3 regions of the Peribacillus sp. FW305-BF15 genome follow, and region 3 is predicted to be linked to each of the others. Evidence: riboswitches for the same ligand, from Rfam matches in the RefSeq annotation. Region 3 holds a riboswitch; each other region holds the start of a gene.
The links. Region 3 has a riboswitch for cyclic di-AMP ahead of AC3WLU_RS13510 (TrkH family potassium uptake protein). Riboswitches for the same ligand answer to the same signal wherever they lie in the genome.
Positions count from the first base shown of each region.

Region 1: linked by a shared signal. The riboswitch ahead of AC3WLU_RS07585 (APC family permease) and the one ahead of AC3WLU_RS13510 (TrkH family potassium uptake protein) in region 3 are both predicted to bind cyclic di-AMP.
Region 2: linked by a shared signal. The riboswitch ahead of AC3WLU_RS26045 (cation:dicarboxylate symporter family transporter) and the one ahead of AC3WLU_RS13510 (TrkH family potassium uptake protein) in region 3 are both predicted to bind cyclic di-AMP.

Region 1 covers NZ_JBYSYV010000006.1:5,352-9,643, forward strand. Annotated here, with positions in the region: gene AC3WLU_RS07575 (glycosyltransferase family 2 protein) at 1-731, shown strand, start outside; gene AC3WLU_RS07580 (GtrA family protein) at 691-1,146, shown strand; cyclic di-AMP (ydaO/yuaA leader) riboswitch at 1,498-1,644, shown strand; gene AC3WLU_RS07585 (APC family permease) at 1,783-3,609, shown strand.
Region 2 covers NZ_JBYSYV010000046.1:3,949-8,240, forward strand. Annotated here, with positions in the region: gene AC3WLU_RS26040 (hypothetical protein) at 1-19, opposite strand, end outside; gene AC3WLU_RS26045 (cation:dicarboxylate symporter family transporter) at 594-1,853, opposite strand; cyclic di-AMP (ydaO/yuaA leader) riboswitch at 2,025-2,172, opposite strand; gene AC3WLU_RS26050 (efflux RND transporter periplasmic adaptor subunit) at 2,372-3,631, opposite strand; gene AC3WLU_RS26055 (hypothetical protein) at 3,646-4,292, opposite strand, start outside.
Region 3 covers NZ_JBYSYV010000011.1:55,808-60,099, reverse strand. Annotated here, with positions in the region: gene AC3WLU_RS13520 (STAS domain-containing protein) at 1-556, shown strand, start outside; gene AC3WLU_RS13515 (potassium channel family protein) at 672-1,328, opposite strand; gene AC3WLU_RS13510 (TrkH family potassium uptake protein) at 1,352-2,674, opposite strand; cyclic di-AMP (ydaO/yuaA leader) riboswitch at 2,827-2,969, opposite strand; gene AC3WLU_RS13505 (hypothetical protein) at 3,299-3,490, shown strand; gene AC3WLU_RS13500 (TetR/AcrR family transcriptional regulator) at 3,891-4,292, opposite strand, start outside.

The DNA of each region.
Region 1 (4,292 bases), on a different contig from region 3:
GTGTGATTTCCATTGATGCAGATTTACAGGATGATATTCAAGTCATCCCGGAATTCATTCGTAAATTCAATGAAGGATGTGAAATCGTATATGGTGTCCGCCAGAAAAGGGACCTTGATTCATTCTTTAAACGAACATCTGCAACAGGTTTTTATAAATTGATGAACAAGATGGGGGTTAACCTTGTCTATAATCATGCCGATTTCCGGCTAATGAGCAAGAGGGCGATCATGGAGTTGGAACGCTTTGATGAAACGAATCTTTTTTTACGGGGGATTGTACCGCTCATTGGGTTTAAGACGGACTCTGTTTATTATGACCGTAAAGAAAGATTGGCCGGGGAAACGAAATATCCATTTAAGAAGATGGTTGCTTTTGCACTTGATGGCATTACTTCCTTTTCAGTTACACCGATCCGGCTTGTATTATGGCTAGGATGTCTTTCCTTTTTCATTAGCTTACTCTTTGGGTCTTACTTTTTATGGTTGAAATTTTATGGGCAGACCGAAACTGGCTGGACCTCATTGATCACCTCCATATGGTTGATCGGTGGACTACAGTTGATTGCTGTAGGGTTGATTGGGGAGTATATCGGAAAAATCTATAATGAATCCAAACGCCGGCCTAAATATATTGTTGATCTTGATCTATTTAATCCGCTCGATTTAAAAAAACGGGAGCAACTAGACAATGAACGGAACAGTATTGAAAAACTATCTAAAACAAACTAACTCCTTTATCCGCTTTTTATTGGTTGGAATAGTCAATACAGCGGTTGGACTTTCCATCATGCTTTTTCTCATGAATGCTCTTGAATTATCTTACTGGATCTCCACCTTTATCGGCAATGGTACGGGAGCTGTAACGAGTTTTCTTTTGAACAGGACTTTTACCTTTAAAAGCGATATAGAATGGCGGCGAGGAGTTGCCCGTTTCTTTTGCGTCATCCTGATTTGTTATTCCACCGCTTATTCTATAGGCCAAGCCATTGCAGAATCACTGGAAGGAACCGTTCATTTATCCATACAACAAAATTTGGCTGTTCTGATAGGAACAATCTTTTATACAGTGCTTAACTATCTTGGCCAGAAATACTTTGTCTTTAAAAAAAGCAATTTGAGGCCAATTCAAGAAGGAAGGAACTAATTGGCGTAGATCAGTGGAATAATGCCCCCGAATGGACGGGAATTAAAAATGGAATCGGAAAGCGAAATTCTGATTTTATGACTATCCAAGCTGGGGCAGATCTGTTTTACTTAATCCACCACGTTACTTCATTTTTCCTTTTGGGGAATCTATCTTTTGTTCATTGTCTTCTTGAATATCTTCCTTTCAGACGTTTACTTTCCTTCTTTCCTACCATCGAATCATGTGTTTGCATGACTTTTGTTATATAAGTCAAGAATAAAACCTCGCCTATAAATAATAATTCTATTTCTGTGCAAAATTTTCATTTACTTTTCCATTTCACGGGAGTATGATAATCAACAGTTTCATATTTCTAAATCGCTTAAACCTCATGGTGCGGGGGACCCGTTATTGGGATTGTCTTTAACAATCCAAGGGGTGAATCCTTTATAAGGTAGGGCTACTCTTAGGTCCGAATCCGACAGCTAACCTCGTAAGCGTTATATGAGAAGGAAGGTGGAGCTTGTTAGACAAAAAAATTGATGTCTACAGGTCTATTTAGCTATGACTTGTAGGCATTTTTGTGTTTCGACTCGTTTTTTTGCGACAGCTGGGAAACATAAACTTATAAATTAAGCTGGTGGTGAATTCTTGATGTTATCTTCTATAAAGAGGTTCTTGATTGGGAGACCTTTAAAATCAAATGCACTTGGTGAACAAAAGCTTAACAAAACAAAGGCGTTGGCGATATTATCTTCAGATGCATTGTCGTCGGTTGCATATGGGCCGGAGCAAATATTGATTGTCCTGATCACGGTCGGTGCTGCGGCATTCTGGTATTCAATCCCTATCGCGATTGGAGTATTGATCCTGTTAACCGCTTTGATTTTGTCCTACAGACAAATCATTTTCGCTTATCCACATGGCGGGGGAGCCTATGTGGTTTCAAAAAACAATTTAGGTGTCAATCCAGGGTTGATAGCTGGAGGATCCTTATTGGTCGATTATATATTAACTGTCGCGGTAAGTGTTTCCGCTGGTACGGATGCCATCACGTCCGCTTTTCCCGGCCTGCATGATTATAATGTCCTCATAGCCATTATTTTTGTCATCCTACTTACTATCTTGAACCTTAGGGGGGTTACGGAATCGGCATCTGTCTTGGCCTATCCGGTGTACCTATTCGTTTTAGCCTTGTTCATCTTGATTGGGGTTGGAATTTACAAGATTCTGACGGGAGGAGTCTCACCGGAATTGCATGCATCAATCGGGACTCCGGTAGCAGGCATTAGTTTATTTATACTACTAAGAGCATTTGCATCAGGAAGCTCCGCATTGACAGGAGTCGAAGCGATTTCAAATGCAATCCCGAACTTTAAAGATCCAGCACCGAATAATGCTGCGAAAACATTAATAGCGATGGGTTCCTTACTAGCTGTTTTGTTTTCGGGAATCGTATACTTAGCCTATTATTTAAGCATTGTTCCTAGCGCAGAGGTAACGGTCGTCTCCCAGATTGCTGAAGAGATCTTTGGACGGAATTTCATGTATTTCTTCATTCAAGGTACAACTGCATTGATCTTGATACTTGCGGCAAATACTGGATATTCGGCTTTCCCTTTGCTTGCGGTAAATCTGGCGAAGGATAAATTCATACCAAGGGCGTTTACGATCAGAGGGGACCGTTTAGGGTATTCCAATGGAATTATCATACTTGGACTTGCATCCATCATCTTGATAGTCGCAGTTGAAGGACATACGGAAAATCTCATTCCGCTTTATGCGGTTGGTGTATTCATCCCATTTACGTTATCCCAGACCGGGATGATTGTTAAATGGATTCGCGAAAAGCCAAAAGGCTGGATGATGAAATTAACCATTAATTCAATTGGTGCCATAATTAGCTTTATCGTCACGATGATATTCTTTTTAACCAAATTTATTCAGGTTTGGCCTGTTTTGATTTTTTTACCTATCATCATTTTAATTTTTCATCGAATCAGAAAGCATTATGAGGCAGTTGGAGACCAACTAAGGATTACAACATGTGAGCCGATCTTACCAATCGAAGGAAATATCATCATTGTACCTGTTGCGGGTATAACTCATGTGGTTGAGAACTCTTTAAATTATGCAAAATCTCTATCTGCACATCAGGTCATTGCCGTTTATGTCGCTTTTGAAAGAGAAGATGAAAAGAAATTCGAAGAAAAATGGAAAAAATGGCAGCCAGATGTAAGGCTCGTTACACTGAATTCGTATTACAGAAGTATCATTCAGCCACTAACTAAATTTGTGGACACAGTAGAACATAAGGCTAGTGAATCCAACTATAAAGTTACGGTGATCATCCCCCAATTCATTCCGAAGAAGGGCTGGCACAATATACTTCATAACCAATCAAGTTTACTGATTAAGGCCTACTTGCTTTATAGAAGAAATGTGGTTGTTACGACAGTGCCCTATCATTTGAAGAAGTAAGTTCCATATTTAAGAAATATAGAAGCAGAATGTAGACAAATTCGATTTTCATCGAGTTTGTCTACATTTTTTTATGGCTTATACAATTTGGACGTGGATTTCCGCTCAAGAAACTCGCTATCCGCGGGCGGTGGGCGAGCCTCCTCGGCTTGCGCCTGCGGGGTATCCCAAGACGCGCTTTCCCGCAGGAGTCTCGTACACCCGCTCCACTCAACCTTGTTATAGTATGTAGTAAGGAACCATACTTGAGGGGTTGAAGTTGTGTTGGTTTGGGACCATCATTTGATGAAAGATAAGTTTTCCGTCTACAAATAATGTGGGTCCCGGTTTACATGATTGGGCATACGTTTTTTTTATGGCTTATACAATTGGACGTTGATTGGAACGTAAGGCACTCGCTTTCCGCGGGCGGTCCGCGAGCCTCCTCGTCTAACGCCTGCGGGGTCTCCCAAGACGCGCTTTTCCAGCAGGAGTCTCGTACCTTCCGCTACAATCAGCTTTGTTAGAGCATTTAGTTAGAAACCATACATGAGGAGTTTGGGACCATCATTTGATAAAAGATAAGTTTTCCGAACCCCTTTTGTCTCAAACTGGAGGAGCAAGCCTACATAAGGTTTGCTTTCTTATAATCTTAGAATTAAAAAGACTGCCCCTACATCGGTCTTTCAACAAGTGTCCCCGAT
Region 2 (4,292 bases), on a different contig from region 3:
CATTACTTTCATTCTTCATAACCTGACCCCCTCCGAGCTCTCAATCAATAATGTTATTTTATCAAACTTTTGGAGTTTCACGTAAGTTATATAACCCCAATATTAATCATCATCATCATCTGTATCAGGTAAATAACATGAATCAAAATCCATATTAACCATAGGAAAAAATATAGGATTCGAAGAATGGATCCATATATGGTTTTATCACTCATTCACTCATTTCATAGGACCGCTTCCCTTTTTGCTGATGCTTCCCCAACTCAAAATGACCGACATTAGCTTTGAAACAAATCAACGTATTTTAAAGCCGGAAGGTAGTTTCATTTCACAACACATGACCTTCTGGGCCGAGAGGAAATGATTTGGTTTTAGGGTAAACAAGATGAAAGGCTTTATGAATTTGGGGGTATTTTGACATCCGGGAAGACGCGTCAAGAAGGTAGTTTCCTCCATAAAACAATTCAACTTGAAGTGCTTGAGTATCTCTAAGGAAGCGGAGTTTACAGTCATCGAGAAATAAGAAAGCGCTATTTCATTCAAAAAAATAAATAAAAAAAACCAGAGTGATATTTCACTCTGGATTTTTTATATTAAGAAACTTGCTCTAACTCTTTTTTGGAAGGAGGGTTGAATTGACCTTCCCATTTAGAGATGACGATTGCCGCAAGTGAATTACCGATAACGTTTACCACTGTACGTCCCATATCAAGAATACGGTCGATACCGGCAATAAATGCTAGACCTTCAATAGGAATACCGACAGTCCCCAATGTCGCTAAAAGAACTACGAAAGATACACCTGGTACACCCGCAATCCCCTTGGAAGTGATCATTAACACTAGCATCAGCGTAATTTGCTCATACGCGCTTAAATCGATTCCGTACATTTGAGCGATAAAGATAGCTGCTAACGCTTGGTATAATGTAGAACCATCAAGGTTAAAGGAGTATCCAGTCGGAATAACAAATGTAGCAATATGTTTTGGACATCCCGCTTTCTCCATTTTTTCCATGAGTTTCGGAAGAACCGCTTCTGAACTTGCAGTAGAGAAAGCAAGAATCAATTCTTCTTTTAGAAGTTTAATCAGCGTAAAGATATTGAATCCGACAAATTTCGCAATAAGACCAAGAATGACTATTACAAAGAAAATCATTGTTCCGTATACAGAAAGCGCTAACTTTCCTAGCGGAATTAAAGATTCCAAACCGAACTTGGAGATCGTCACACCGATTAGTGCAAATACACCGATAGGAGCGAATTTCATGACCATGTTAGTTAGGTAGAACATTCCTTCAGCTGTACCTTGGAAGAAGCGGAATACTGGTTTACCCTTTTCACCGATGGCTGCAATACTAAGCCCAAACAACACGGAGAAGAAAATGATCGCTAGCATATCGCCTTGTACCATAGCTTGAACTGGATTGGATGGTACAATGTGAACGAGTGTATCCACGAACGATTCATGCTGCTTAGTTTCTGCTGTATCAACATACGTAGAAATATCAGTTTGTTCCAGCTTATCCATATTCACACCAGCACCAGGCTGGATGATATTCGCTGAAATTAAACCAACAGCAATCGCTATCATAGTTACGACAACAAAGTATGATAATGATTTAGCACCTAGTTTACCTACCGCTTTCAAATCACCTACACCAGCAACTGCAACGATAAGGCTTGAAACGATGATCGGCACTACAATCATTTTAATCATTCGTAGGAAAATGTCTCCGAATGGCTGTAAAAAGTTTTGGGCCGTCTCATTACCATAAAAAATGGCACCAACGATAATCCCTAGAATTAAACCAATGAAAATTTGGCTAGCTAAACTTAGTTTGAATTTCTTCATTTACTTTCCTCACCTTCCATAAAGTCTTTGATGCAAAAACATTTTTGTCTCGGTAAGGGAAACAAGATACTAATAAAAGAAAGTAATTTTTCTTTTTTGAAAAACTCTGTCTTTACGCCGAAAAAAAAGACACTTCATGTGTCGATTTCTTATAGGCGTGAATATTCACACATGTTCCCTTGAAGACGCTGACGAGGTTAGCTGTCGGGTTAGGATTGGAAACACAAAAAGCCCTTTCATTTCTGAATTCACCCCTAGCGGATAAAATCCACAAAAATGGGTCCCCCGTTCTTGGAATAAGATTAAGCGAGTTAACTTATAATAAAATATTATACTAAAAATGATAATCTGTAAATATTTATTCGCATCCGTTCTAGAAAAAGGTCTTTAAATATGTCTGAATATTCTGTATTAATAGCTACTCTATCTATAATTACGCTTCCCGATTTTTAATCACTTAAGTTATATTGATATAATTAATAAATAATTTGTCATCACCTCTCTTGTGAAAAAAGCGGTTATTTTTCCAGAATGCCAAGTAACAGGTATCTTACTTTTTCCCTAGAGGTGAATTTTTTATAAGTTCTAGCTTTCACTTTTTCAAATTGAATCGGGGTAATAAAATAAGAATGGTTCTTCACTGCCACATTCGGCTTCAGGAGGATGACGTCACCTACAGACGGTCCCTTTATGATTTCCTGCTTCCCTTCAGCCTTAAGACCTTTTGTAATGTAATGTTTATCCACATGGCCTTTATTCGTCAACTTGTAAATATATGGATGCTTTTGGTATTGTACCGCCTCTATCGGTATAGAGGGTACACCGGCTTTCTCATTGGTTATTACAGTAAGATTCACTTTCGATCCCACCAACAAAGGTTCCGTTTCTTCGCCTTCCGGTTCGATTAAAGCCTGAAATGGAAATCTGTTATCTTTTTTTAATGATGGCTCTTCTGCGGGATAGGAATGGATACGGCCTATCGTCCCTTTCAATGCCTTTTTTGAATCAGAGGAACTTGCTTTTATAGTCATGCCCACTTCAGCCTTTTTCATTTCCTCTCCGGATAAATACCCTTCAATTGCCATATTTGTAGAAACGATGGATATAATGGGATTATCAAGGTTTTTATTGATATTTTTAACGACACCATTAGCCTCGCTCGTCGTCACAATTGCACTGGACTGCTCCTCAATCGAACTTAATTTAGCGTCAAGCATTTTCACTTTTTCATCCAACCTGTTTTTTTCTAGTTCCTGCTTGTACATTTCTTGCTCAATGTTACTTTTAATAAGGTCTGAAGAGCTTGTCGTTATATCAATATTCAAGTTTTTTTCGACCGATTCATCAATTGCAGCTTCAGGTTCACTGGTCACGGTCCCCTGATAAGACCTCAACTTCCCTATGTATTCCTCAATCCCTGCCCTTTCCCCCTCAGCTGCCGTTTTCTCCGCTTCCAAACTCGCTTTAAGCGCATCAAGTTCGGTCGCCGTATACTCAAACAACGAGGAGCCAGCCGTAATCGAATCGCCTTCTTTTACAAGGAATTTCTTAAAATCATTTTTCTTGGCATCAAAATAGATATCATACTCTTCTACTGGTTTAATTACCCCATTTGTTTGAATAGTATCCGTAATTGTATCTTTTTTTACCTTAGTCCAGTTTTCAACGAAAACCGTCCGTTCCACTTTGCTTTCCTTTTTTTCAATAAGGTATAAGTTAACGGTTATTAACACTATCGACGCAATGGAGACCGCCGCTATTTTCCAGTTACCGCTCATTCATTTCACCCGCTTTATACAAATACGCCTACTTGGATGTATCCTAAAAAGGCTTTAACAAACCATGTGGCCAAATAGAATAGAACAATCATTAAAAGGACCAAATAATTATTACGTTCTGTAAATTCCTTTAAATAAAAATATTGCAGAGCAATAATGAGAAATTGAAAAATGGTAATTTCACTGAAAAAGTTAATGAAATAATCGCTTCTGAGAAAATACTGACTGATGATCCCCAAAGAAAAAGGATTGGCATCGCTGCCTATATCCATTAAAACGAATAAGGGAATCAATAATGTTTTTTCCACTAATTGCAGGCCAAAAAGAATCATTTGAACGATAACTAATTTTATATAGGGGATATCAGTAACGATCCAAAAGAATAGAGCTGCTAAAAATATGTATATGGAAGGGTGGATTATTCCTGTTATTATATTGCCGCTCAAAATCAGCAACTTTGCTGCTTCGAATTCATTGGCGCTCATCTTCGTGATTTCTTTGGAGAATGATTCTGAACCAATGCCAAAATATCCCCCAACGGCGAATACTATAAGACTAAGAAAATATATAAATATTAATTTCAATCCAAGCTTTGTGACTGCCTCTGCATTTTGCAGCTGATAACGACTCCGATAAGGCTGTAAAATGCCCTTTAACAATC
Region 3 (4,292 bases):
ATTGAGGGAGTTTTTCCGTACGCAAGAGCAATACCTGGGTTATATTGACCAGTTTGTGAAATTGCATGGAGATCAATATACACAGGAGGAAATAAACTCCTGGTATCGGATAGTGGTGAAGGTGATCAGTGAAGTGATGGAGAGGTTTACGGAAGCGAATCATAGGTATGCCAATAAAATCATGAAAGCCCAGCAGGCAACGATCGATGAATTGAGCACACCCATCATTTCCCTTAAAGATAACACGGCATTGCTTCCCCTGATAGGCGATATTGACACGACGAGGGGCATGTCCTTGCTTGAAAACACCTTACAAAAGTGCGCTGAAAAAAATGTCACCAGACTTTTCATTGACCTATCTGGCGTTCATGCAATAGATAGCGGATCCGCACACAAGCTGTCTCAATTGATTGAGTCCTTGCATTTGATCGGAATTCAAACAACCCTTTCAGGACTTCGGCCGGAAATAGCCATGACTGCCGTTAAGCTTCAACTGCCTTTTGATAAAGTGACGATAAAGTCCACTCTTGCCCAAGCGATCAGTACGATAAAATAATACATACATACCCTGGGCTCGGGCATGTTCGTTATACATTTCATCGAGAAGACCTCCATATGGCGGTCTTCTCGTATGTATTAGCATTCAAAATAGGAGCAAGAGCCGGAACGATTTATTCAATATTGGCAAAGACGGCCAGATCTTCTTTATTGCCAACCACTAAAAGCATATCTTTTTCATGGATATCCTGATCCGGTGAGGGTGCTATGATAATTTCTCCATTACTCACGATGGCAATGACGCTGATATTATATTTTGCCCGTAAATCAAGCTCCCTGAGGCTTTTTCCCTTCATGCTCATGGGGAGGATGATTTCCTCGATATTGTATTCTTTAGAAAGCTCGATATAGTTCAGCATGTTAGGGGAAAGGAGCTGGTTCGCGACCCGTTCCCCCATATCCCTCTCAGGATAGATGACCCAGTCGGCACCGACTTTTGTCAGCACCTGACCGTGATTTTTATTAAGTGCCTTGGCAATGACCTTTTTGATCCCAAGTTCTTTTAAAAGCAAGGTAGTTAAAATGCTCGATTGCATGTCATTTCCGATGGCTACGATGACACAATCGAAATTACGGATTCCGATTGCTTTCAATGTCTCTGCTTCGGTCGTATCCGCCATGACGGCATGGGTAACGTTCAGTTCCGCATTCTCGACTCTTTCCTCGTTCACATCAATACCCAAAACCTCTTGGCCTGCCGTATATAATCTATGGGCCACACTGGTTCCGAATCTGCCTAAACCTATCACGGCGTATTGTCGTTTTCCCATCTTTTACACTCCTTCATTCATTATTAACCAATCATGATTTTCCCTTTTGGACGTCGGAACGGATCTGGCTTGCGCCTCATGGCGATAGCAAAGGCCAAAGTCAAAGGGCCAACACGGCCTGCAAACATCGTGAAAATGATGAGCATCCGGCCAACCGGTGATAATTCCGGGGTTAAACCCATTGAAAGTCCCACGGTGGCGAAAGCTGAAGTGGCTTCGAACAAAATCATCAAAAAGTCAGTTCCGCTTTCAGTGATGGTTAGCAGAATGGAGATGATGGAAACCACGAATACACCAATGAATGTGACGGATAATGCTTTAAAGATCGTTTCACTCACGATGCGGTGGCGGAACAAGACCACATCACCCTTACCTTTGATCTGTGACCAAACCGTTCCGGCAATCGTCGCCAATGTCGTCGTTTTAATCCCGCCGCCAGTCGATCCGGGTGATGCCCCAACGAACATCAAGAAAATGATGAGCAGTAATGCAGGCTGTGTTAAATCAGGGATATTCAGCGTGTTGGAGCCTGCCGTCCGTGGTGATACCGATTGAAATAACGACGACAGCATTTTACCCATGAAAGATAAAGGCTGCAATGTCTTGGCATTGCCGTACTCGAATAAAAAGATTAAAATCGCGCCGGCAATCGTAAGGGTCAAGCTAGTCGTCAGAACGATCTTCGTATGTACGGATAAACGATGTGCATTCCGATATTCGTATAGTTCATTCATCACGATAAAGCCTATCCCGCCAAACGTGATGAGGAAGGCAACGGTAAGGGTTACGAATGGATCCGATGCATATGGGGTCAAACTCCTGAATTCCCCCATTAAATCAAAGCCGGCATTATTGAAATTGGAGATGGAATGAAAAACACCGTAATAGATCGCCTTGCCGGTTGGCATGTCAAAAGAAAAGCGAATCGATAAGATAAGGGCACCCATGCCTTCAATGATAGCCGTGAAAATTAACAGCCGTTTCACTAATTTGACTACACCCGCCATGGATAGATTATTTAACGACTCCTGCAGAACTAACCTGCCTTTTAAAGAAATCTTTTTGCCTAATAATAAAAAGAAAAACGTCGCAAATGTCATGAACCCTAGGCCGCCTACCTGAATCAGTGTTAAGATGACCAACTCACCAAAAGTGGTGAAGGTCGATCCCGTATCCACAACGACCAGTCCTGTTACACATGTAGCGGAAGTCGAGGTGAATAAAGCATCCAGAAAAGAAAGACCACCATTTTCTGTGGAAATCGGCAGGGTCAATAAATAGGCCCCAATAAGTATCAGGATGGCAAAGCCGAGTACAAGTATTTTTGGCGGATCCAATTTTGTCATTCTCAAATGATCATCCCTACTGTATGACTTTTAATCATCAATCTGCTTTTCGAATCCGTTTAAAGGCATAATAAAAAGACCTGCGAAAACATCGAACAGCTGTATTGCCACAAATAGCGAGCAAAAAAAGCTTCCGAAATAGGCGGTCTTATGACCTCCTTCGCTTTAGCCGACGAAGTTAGCTGACGGGTAGGATGGCGAAAGAGCTGATCTCATCCCTTCTGCAAGGCAGAATTAACCCCAAATGATTGGGTCCTCCGTACTCATTTATAATGAGTTTTGGCCGAAATGCATTAAATTGATAAACGTATTCTACTCCCATCATTTAGCAGTTGTAAACCCCTAAATCGTAAAAAAATATTTCTTTAACAAAACTGAAAATTTACGTTTTATTTACATTTAGAAAACGTATTGACAAATATTAGTTAGCACATTATGATAGGTTCGATTAATCCAATTAAGATAACCGGCATCGATGTACTTTATTCAATAATTTCAAGCAGAACATGCTATTGCCAATCGAAATTTGTAATAGATATATTATGTTTCTTTTGTAAAAGATAAAGGAAAAAGCAGTACATTATTAGTCAAATTCAATACATTTTATTAAAAAGGCGGGCAATTATGGAGAAGACGTTCAATAGATATGTTATCAATGCTACAGGCAAGGGTGGCCAAACATATTTAACACAATGCCAGGATAAAGATGCACTAAGGAAATGGATAGCCGATCATGAGGATCAAATCATCATGAATGAATTAAGGATAACGGATAAGAAAAAGAATCCGTTTTTAAAACTGTTTTCCCCAAGGTAAATCAACTGATTCCAACATTCATAGCGGTATTCAATTATTGTAATCCCTGTGTTGTATCCAGGAACGGTGAGCGAAAAATCCATATCTTGTTTTGCTTTTAAACTCATTATATTTAATGAGTTTTTTTGCGTTATTTACAGTATCGAACCATTAATATTAAAATTTAGTAATTAATAATGTGGACGTAGAGAAGAGAAAAGTAAAATGAAATGACCACTTTCCGAGAGCAGCCGAGGATTGTTGATATGGGGGGCATTGCAAATTGGTCTCGTTCCTTGGGGACGGGGGTTTAAATTGTACGATCAAAGGGGGAGAAGCGATGACATTAAGAAATGCATTAGTATCCTGGAAATACCCTTCCATTCTTTTGTGCGGAATAGGTATCTCCAACTAAAATCGTTCATTGGATGAATGTGCGCAATTGGCTGATGAAGTTCAAGATTTTAAAATGGATTTTCGCCATTTCTTCCGCCGTTTGTTCTTCACAGTTCTCCAGCCACTCAGTAATCACCCCTAAAATCGCCGATGTCAGGAAGGCGTGCATATACATGCGGAATGCTTCATCTTTAGCTGCAGGATGCAGGCTGATCAAACGCTCCAACAGTACTTCACCGAAAACCCGTTTTATTTTTTTCGCAAAAGAAGGGTCGCCCTGATCACCAAGAATGGCCCTTAATGCGTGAGCATGTTCACTGATGAATTGAAAAATCGCTATGAAAGGCGGATAAAGTTGCTGTTGATTAAGAGCCAAAAAAGCCTCTTTAGGCAAAATGGCAGTAATGCGGGTTTGAAGTTCATGTAA